2 regions of the Streptomyces sp. NPDC001100 genome follow, and region 1 is predicted to be linked to the other one. Evidence: riboswitches for the same ligand, from Rfam matches in the RefSeq annotation. Region 1 holds a riboswitch; the other holds the start of a gene.
The links. A riboswitch is a leader RNA that binds a small molecule or an ion and turns the genes downstream of it on or off. The one in region 1 is predicted to bind cyclic di-AMP.
Positions count from the first base shown of each region.

Region 1 (3,783 bases):
CAGTGGGCTCGGCAGCCGGAGCGGAGGCCTCTGCGGCGGGGAAACGGTCGGAGAACATCGTGGCTGCAGCGTCGTGTGCCGGCGCTCGTCGTACTGCCACCGGGAGCACGGCAGGGCTCTCACGATCGGGGATACCCACCCGATGGCCGACGACCGCCGCGCAGCAACAGGCTTGTTAGGGCTGAGGCATTCCAGCCGGGCCGCCCGCACCCATTGACGGACGCTCCGACCACCGCGAGTCGCGACAGGATCGCAGATCAGGGTGGCCACGGGGAGGACCACTGGCCAGTTGCCGAACGCAACGGCGACAACACTCCCGCCAGAGAGCCGTCAAACCGTGACAGGAATGTGAGACACGAGCCCCAGCAGAGAGCAATAAAGACCCTCCGACCTGGGCATTTTACTCGGTCACTAGAATCCGCTCCCATCATAACGTCATGTACGTCCTGTACATTTCTTACAGATGCCGAAGGAGGGGTACCCATGACCCGACCGTTCGCCCGCCATGTCCTGCCCGAATTCACGGAGCGCACCAGCTCCGGGCACCGGACGACGGACCCGTACTCGAAGCTGCTGGAGGAGCGGATCGTCTTCCTCGGGACGCCGATCGACGACATCTCGGCGAACGACGTGATGGCCCAGTTCATGCACCTGGAGTACCTGGCGCCGGACCGGGACATCTCGCTGTACATCAACTCGCCCGGCGGCTCGTTCACCGCGATGTCGGCGATCTACGACACGCTGCGGTACGTCACGTGCGACGTGGAGACGATCTGCCTCGGCCGGGCCGGCACCAGCGCGGCGGTGCTGCTGGCGGCGGGCACCCCGGGAAAGCGGTCGGCGCTGCCCGGCGCGCGGATGACGCTCCACCAGCCCTCGCTGCCCGAGCCGATCCAGGGTCAGGCGAGTGATCTCGCCATCCAGGCCGAGGAGTTGGCGCGCACCCGGTCCCAACTGGAGGCGGTACTGGCCCTGCACACGGGCCGGACGGTGGAGCAGGTGAGCGCGGACATCGAGCGGGATCGCATCCTCGACGCCCAACAGGCCCTGGAATACGGGCTGGTGGACCGGATCGTGTCCACCCGCAAGACCTCGCTCACCGAGTCCGGCGGGGAGTGAGCCGACGATGCTGCCGCCGGAACTTCCGCCGCTGCCCGCGTTGACGCGCGCCGAGGGCGAGTTGATCGACCGTTATCTGGACGTGGCCGACCTGCTGGGCCGTATCAACCCGGCGCACCACGGGGACACCTACCGTGGGCTGAGGGCCGCCCAGGCGCTGGTGGCCAAGGCCACCGAGCTGCGGGACGCGCTGGCCCTGATGCATCAGCGGGGCGAGACCGAGCTGCACGCCCCCACGCTCGCGCGGGCGCTGCGCGTGCTGGACGGAGAGCGCCGCACGGCTCGGGTCACGATCCCCGCACCCTCCGACAGTTGACGGACCCGGAGCCATGACGGCCGGGGTCGAAACGGGCCGAACGGCGTACCCCCGATCGGCGTAGTCGCCGCTCCGCCCATGCGGCCGTCCGGGTTGCGCAACACGCGTAGCCCGAGGGACGGGTGAGGTGTTCCGGTGCTGGTCCGAGGGTGGTGCGACCTCGACACGCCCTCGAACACCGATACGTTCAGCCGAACGAGTGAGTGGTGAGTAACCCCACAAATCCCCGATTCCGTTGGGCTTTTCGGACATTCATAGGTGAAGATCCCTGTCTGACGACAAGACCCCGCCGCAGCGGCGGGGCGATCCGGGCGGACGCCGAGTCCTGCCGCCGCCCGGATGACAGGTCGACAGGATTGCATCGGCAGGAGTGGAGGACCCAGGCACGACGGGTCGCCGGGACGGTCACGCCATGACCGGGCCGAGCAGCCCTTGGGGTGAAGCCGCGTCAGCGGCCGGGCAACTTTGTCAGCCCGAATCCGACAGGTCATCCTTCACAGGCGGCTGACGAAGGGTTGCGCATGACTGCGCTCAATCGTGTCCCGTCGCTGATGGTCAGGGCCGGTACGGCTTCGGCCTTCGCCATCGCCGCCGTAGGCGGTTCCGTCGTGATCCCGGGCGTCGCATCCGACGCCGCGGCCGCGACACCCGCGACGAAGGCACTCCAGGTCGCGGCGTCCAAGAAGGGCGCCCCGTACAGGTACGGGGCCACCGGGCCGGGCCGCTTCGACTGCTCCGGGCTCACGCTGTACTCGTACAAGAAGGCAGGCAAGAAGCTGCCCCGTACGGCGGCCCAGCAGTACAACAAGACCCACCACATCTCGGCCGGAAGCCGCAAGGCCGGGGACCTCGTCTTCTTCCACTCGGGCTCCAGCGTCTACCACGTCGGCATCTACGCCGGCGGCGGAAAGATCTGGCACGCCCCGAAGACCGGGGACGTGGTGCGGTTGCAGAAGATCTGGACCAAGAGCGTCTGGTACGGCCGGGTCAGCTGATCCGTGCTGAAGACTCCCGAGGGGGTGGCGGTCTCCTGACGGACCGCCACCCCCTCGGGTGTCCAGAGGCGTTCCGCATGTCCCTCTACGGCTCCTGCTGGCCCGCCGCGGTCACCGGCCGGGCCGGGACTGTCCAGGGCACCTCGATGGAGACCGTCTTGCCGCCCTCCAGGGTCGGCCGGACCCGCAGTTTGCCGCCGCACTCCGCGGTCAGCCAGCGGATGATGACCATGCCCCGGCCGTTGTCCTGCTGGACGGCGGCGGGCAGGCGCTTCGGGAAGCGGGGATGGCTGTCGGTGACTCCGATGCGCAGCTGTTCGTCACGCTCCAGCTCGATGTCCACCGTGAAGGTGGGTGACTGTCCGAAGGTGTGCTGTACGGCGTTGGTGGCGAGTTCGGAGACGATGAGGCGGATGGTGTCGGCGACCTCCGTGTCCGCCGGCAGTCCCCACTCCACGAGGGTCCCGACCACGTAGGAGCGGGCGGTGGAGACCGAGGCGGGATCGCTCGGCAGAGTGACGGATGCTTCCAGATGGTCTGCCATGGCGCGGTCGTCCCTTTCCCGCGGGACCGGTGTCCGACACGGAGCGGATGGTTCGAGTACGGTCCCGGACTGGTGCTTCTTCGCCAGACTGCCATTACCGCGTCGCCAACGGTGCCGATCCACCAAGATATGCATATATCTGTCGCTCAAAGCGGTGAACTCTGCGAACCCAGACTCTATTTGGGCGACTCGGAAGGAGTAAGGAGAAACCCATGCAGTACGGTCCCGCGGTGCGCCGCCGGAAACTGGGCGCCGAACTCCGCGCGTTGCGTGCGGACGCGGGGCTCACCAGCGGCGAGGCGGCCCGGCTGGTCGGCTGGCACCAGTCGAAGGTGAGCCGCATCGAGACCGGCGCGAGTGGCGTGAAACCGCCCGACGTCCGGTTACTTCTGGACGCCTATGAGGTCGGCGACGCACAACTCCGGGACATGCTGCTCGTGTTGGCGGGTTCCGACGACGGGGGCGGCCGGCACCACTGGTGGCACGCGTATCGCGGTGTACTGCCGCCCGCCTACCGGGACTTCATCAGTCTGGAGTCACAGGCCAGCACGATCCGCACCCTGGAGACCTCGGTCGTCCCCGGGCTGCTGCAGACACCCGAGTACGCCCGGGCGGTGACCCGGGCCGCCGTGGGAGGCCTCGACCACGACGGGCCGGAGCGGCTCGACGCGCTGGTGCAGGTGCGGCTGGCCCGGCAGGACATCCTGCGCGCCGATCCCCCACTCGAACTGAGCGTGGTCCTCGACGAGGCGGTGGTACGCCGGGAGGTCGGCGGGCCGGGTGTGATGGCACGGCAGCTGGCGCGGCTC
Region 1 is NZ_JBSFKO010000014.1:128,873-132,655, forward strand. It holds gene ACWDEW_RS21895 (ATP-dependent Clp protease proteolytic subunit) at 484-1,119, shown strand; gene ACWDEW_RS21900 (hypothetical protein) at 1,127-1,435, shown strand; cyclic di-AMP (ydaO/yuaA leader) riboswitch at 1,774-1,953, shown strand; gene ACWDEW_RS21905 (C40 family peptidase) at 1,957-2,430, shown strand; gene ACWDEW_RS21910 (ATP-binding protein) at 2,516-2,974, opposite strand; gene ACWDEW_RS21915 (helix-turn-helix domain-containing protein) at 3,187-3,783, shown strand, end outside.

Region 2 (3,783 bases), on a different contig from region 1:
CGGTTGCCGCGGGCCTTGACCCACTTGCCGATGACGGTCTCGGACTCGCCGCCGTGGTTGCCCGGGGCGAACGCCGAGTAGGAGTCGGCGGTGTCGACGAAGTTGCCGCCCGCGGCGGCGTAGGCGTCGAGGACCGCGAAGGAGGTCGCCTCGTCGGCGGTCCAGCCGAAGACGTTGCCGCCGAGGTTCAGCGGGAAGATCTCCAGGTCGGACCGGCCCAGCTTGCGAAGAGAAGTCATGCCCTACGTCAACAGCCGGACCGGAACCGGATATTCCAGCGGGTGCCCCAGGGGCCTCCGGGGTCTTACGGGGTCGTACAGAGTCTTACGGGTTGAGGCCCTTGCTGCGCAGCCAGGGCGCCGGGTCGCTCGCCGTGGCGGCGCCGTTGAGGTGCACCTCCAGGTGGAGGTGCGGCCCGGTCACGTTGCCGGTCGCGCCCACGCGGCCGATCACCTCGCCGGTGGAGACCTTCTGCCCGGCGCTGACGTTGATCGAGGACTGGTGGCAGAACCACAGCTCGGTGCCGTCGTCGAGGGTGATGATCGTGCGGTAGCCGTAGGCGCCGGCCCAGCCCGCCTCGGTGACCGTGCCGCTGTGGATGGCCTTGATCAGTGTGCCGGTGGGGGCGGCGAAGTCGAGTCCGGTGTGGTAGCCGGAGGACCACATGGAGCCGGCCTGGCCGAAGGTCCCGGTGATCGTGTACGAGCCGACGGGCAGCGTGTACTGCTTGGCGAGGGCGGCGAGCTTCGCGGCCTCGGCCTTCTTCTTGGCTGCGGCCTCCGCGGCCTTCTTCGCGTCGGCGGCCTTCTGTGCGGCGTCCTTCTCGGCCTTCGCGGCGGCGGCGTCGACCTGCTTGGCGACGGCGGCCTCGGCGGCGGCCTGGGACTTGCCGTCGACCTGGAGCTGCTGGAGCTCGGCCTGTTCCATGATCCGGTTGCGCAGCAGTTCGCCCGCGCCCGAGGTGCCCTTGGCGGTCTCGGTGGTGGTCACGCCGACGCTGCTGAGCGCGGTCGCGGAACCCTTCGGCGTACTGGAGGAGTCGCCCAGGAGATGGCCCACGGAGGGCAGATCGGGCAGGGAGATCGAGACGGGCGGCTTGCCGGTGTTGGCGCTGGCCATCCCGCCGGCGCTCACGGCGGCTATGACACCGACGCCCAGGACGGTGGAGCTGCGGGCGAATCCCCCGCCACCACGCTGCTTGGCGACACGGTGCTTGCCGCGGTTGGGAAGAACGGTCTCCGCGCTGGGGTTCCACTCCTCCCAGGGGCCCTCGTCGGGGCGGAATCCGCCGTAGACGAACGGGGCTTCTGGGGCAGCCTGGTTTGACGCCACGTGGGCGTGCTCCTTTCCTTCCTTCTCGCCTACCGGGTTAGCTGACGGGTTCGGAGCAGGAAGGTCTCCTACGCGCGTCAACCTGCCGTGTTCCCACGGCTGTTGACGAGCGATTCACCCCAAGGTGGTGGTTCCCCGGTTCCCTTGCGGAATTCGGCGCGTGCGCACGGAGCTGTCTCTTGTGACGGCTGGGACGACCGTGCTGCGTTATCGAACGTTAATAGACACGGGCGCCCGTTTCCAAGCCCGTTCGCTTGATCATTAACCTTTCCTTGCAGGACGAAGAGCCCACGAACGGCGAAAAACGGGTGAGTTGACCGGGCGTCGACCGGTCATGGACGGCGTACGGCGATCATCGCCATGTCGTCCGTCATCCCGCCCCCGGCATGGCGGCGCACCTCCTTGGCGAGGATGCCGAGCAGCGCCTCGGGGCTGCGGAAGGTCCGACCGGTCAGCCGCTCCCCGGGGTCGTAGAACACGCCCTGGCAGTCGCGGGCCTCGGACAGGCCGTCGGTGTAGAGGAGCAGGGTGGCGCCGCCGGGGAACGCGAACTCCTCGGCCCGGTCGGGCCGGAAGCCCAACTCCCCCATTCCCAGGGGCAGTGCGGGTTCCTTGACGAGCAGGGTGTCCACGGTGCCGTCGGCGTGCAGGAGCAGCGGCGGCGGGTGGCCGCGGTCGACGATCCGCAGGACGCCGTCGCCGTGCGGGAGTTCGGCGAGGACGGCCGTGGTGAACCCCTCGAACGCGTCGAGCCCGTCCCGCCGGGTGCCCTCGCGGGCCAGCGCCCGCTCCAGCCGCTGGGCGACCGCCTCCAGGGTGGTCTCCTGCTCGGCGGCCTCCCGGAACGCCCCGATGACCACGGCCACGGCGGCGACCGCGCCCATGCCCTTCCCGCGCACGTCGCCGACGACCAGCCGTACGCCGTACGGGGTGTCCTGGACCGCGTACAGGTCGCCGCCGATGAACGCGCCCTCCTGCGCCGCCTCGTAGCGCGCGGCGATCTCGAACCCGCCGATCCGCTCGGCCGGTTCGGGCAGTACGGCGCGCTGGGCGGCCTCGGCGATCTCGCGTACGGAGGCGAGCTGTTCGCTGCTGCGGCGGACGAGGGTGTTGATGAGGACGGCCAGGACGGCGACTGTGGCCACGGTGGCCATCTCGGTGACGGCGTCGATGTGGAGGACGATGCCGAGCCTGATGTGGACCGCGAGGACGACGGCGACCGAGGCCAGGCCGGTGAGGACGGTGCCGCGCCGGGAGTAGAGCGGGGCGGCGACGAGCGGGGCGGCGGTGAAGAACGGGGCCGCCGTGAAGGCCTGCGGGGTGAGGTAGTCGTAGCAGGCGCCGACGATCAGCAGCAGCGCGGGCAGCCGGCGGACGAGGGCGAGGACGCGGGCGGTCCGCCGTCCCTCGTCGGGGCCGAGGCCCGGGTCGGGCACGGGATCGCCGGGCAGGCGCCCGCCGGCTCGCACATACGGACCCTCCTCCACGCGTCCAGTTTTTCCCGGTGGAGGGAGGGCGGCGAGCGGGGTGGGCCGACAGGGGGAGAAGGACGGGGAGAAACACCAAGGGCCGGAATCCATGTTCTGGATTCCGGCCCTTGGCCTTGAGTAGCGGGGACAGGATTTGAACCTGCGACCTCTGGGTTATGAGCCCAGCGAGCTACCGAGCTGCTCCACCCCGCGCCGTTGTGTTCCCAACTATACGCCATCCGCGGGGTCCGATGTCACACACGTTTCAGTCGGCGGGGTTACCGGCGTGCGTGAGGGTCTCCCAGGAGACGAAGAGGTCGTCGCTGCCGGCCGGCCGGGTGGTCTCGGCGAGCTTGTGCGCGGCGGACAGCTTCATGCCGAGCCGGTCCTCCAGGTGGTTGAGCGGAACCTCCAGGTCGGGGCCCATGTTCCGGTCGACCTTGCCGCCGCACAGCCAGGCCGGCGCGGCCTCGCCAAGCTGGTAGCGGGCGTGGAAGTCGAGGGCGGCGGCGAGCCGGTCCTTGACGTCCTTGTAGAGGTCGACGCCCTGGTGCCAGGCGGTCTCGGCGATGTGCCCGGTGGCGGCGAGGGAGTACCCGACGTGCTTGAAGTTGCGGCAGGTCTCCTGGGCGATGCCGTCCTTGAAGGTGGTCTGCTTGAACCAGTACGTCGTGAGTTTCTGCGGGGTGGTGACGGTCGAGCGGGCCGGGGTGAGCGGCACCTTGCCGTCCTTCTCCAGGTAGAAGTAGGCGGGCACGCGGTCGCGGAAGCGGGCGACGGCCGCGTCGAAGGCCTTGTGGTCGTCGAGGAAGACGGCGATGCCGATCGCCGCGTCGGTCATCGCGAGGTCCCAGTTGCCGTTGTAGTCCGGCAGATCCTTCGTCACCTCGGGCTGGTAGGCGGTGCGCAGCATGGTCGCGAACCGCTGCACCCGGTCGTCCGGCCATCCGGCCCCCGGCGTGTACCGCACGATCTCCGCCGC
Region 2 is NZ_JBSFKO010000007.1:310,917-314,699, reverse strand. It holds gene ACWDEW_RS13370 (aldo/keto reductase) at 1-239, opposite strand, end outside; gene ACWDEW_RS13365 (M23 family metallopeptidase) at 325-1,332, opposite strand; cyclic di-AMP (ydaO/yuaA leader) riboswitch at 1,344-1,501, opposite strand; gene ACWDEW_RS13360 (PP2C family protein-serine/threonine phosphatase) at 1,665-2,801, opposite strand; tRNA gene ACWDEW_RS13355 (tRNA-Met) at 2,941-3,014, opposite strand; gene ACWDEW_RS13350 (alginate lyase family protein) at 3,067-3,783, opposite strand, start outside.
Region 2: it holds a riboswitch for cyclic di-AMP, as region 1 does, so the genes downstream of both, ACWDEW_RS13365 (M23 family metallopeptidase) here and ACWDEW_RS21905 (C40 family peptidase) in region 1, are expected to answer to the same signal.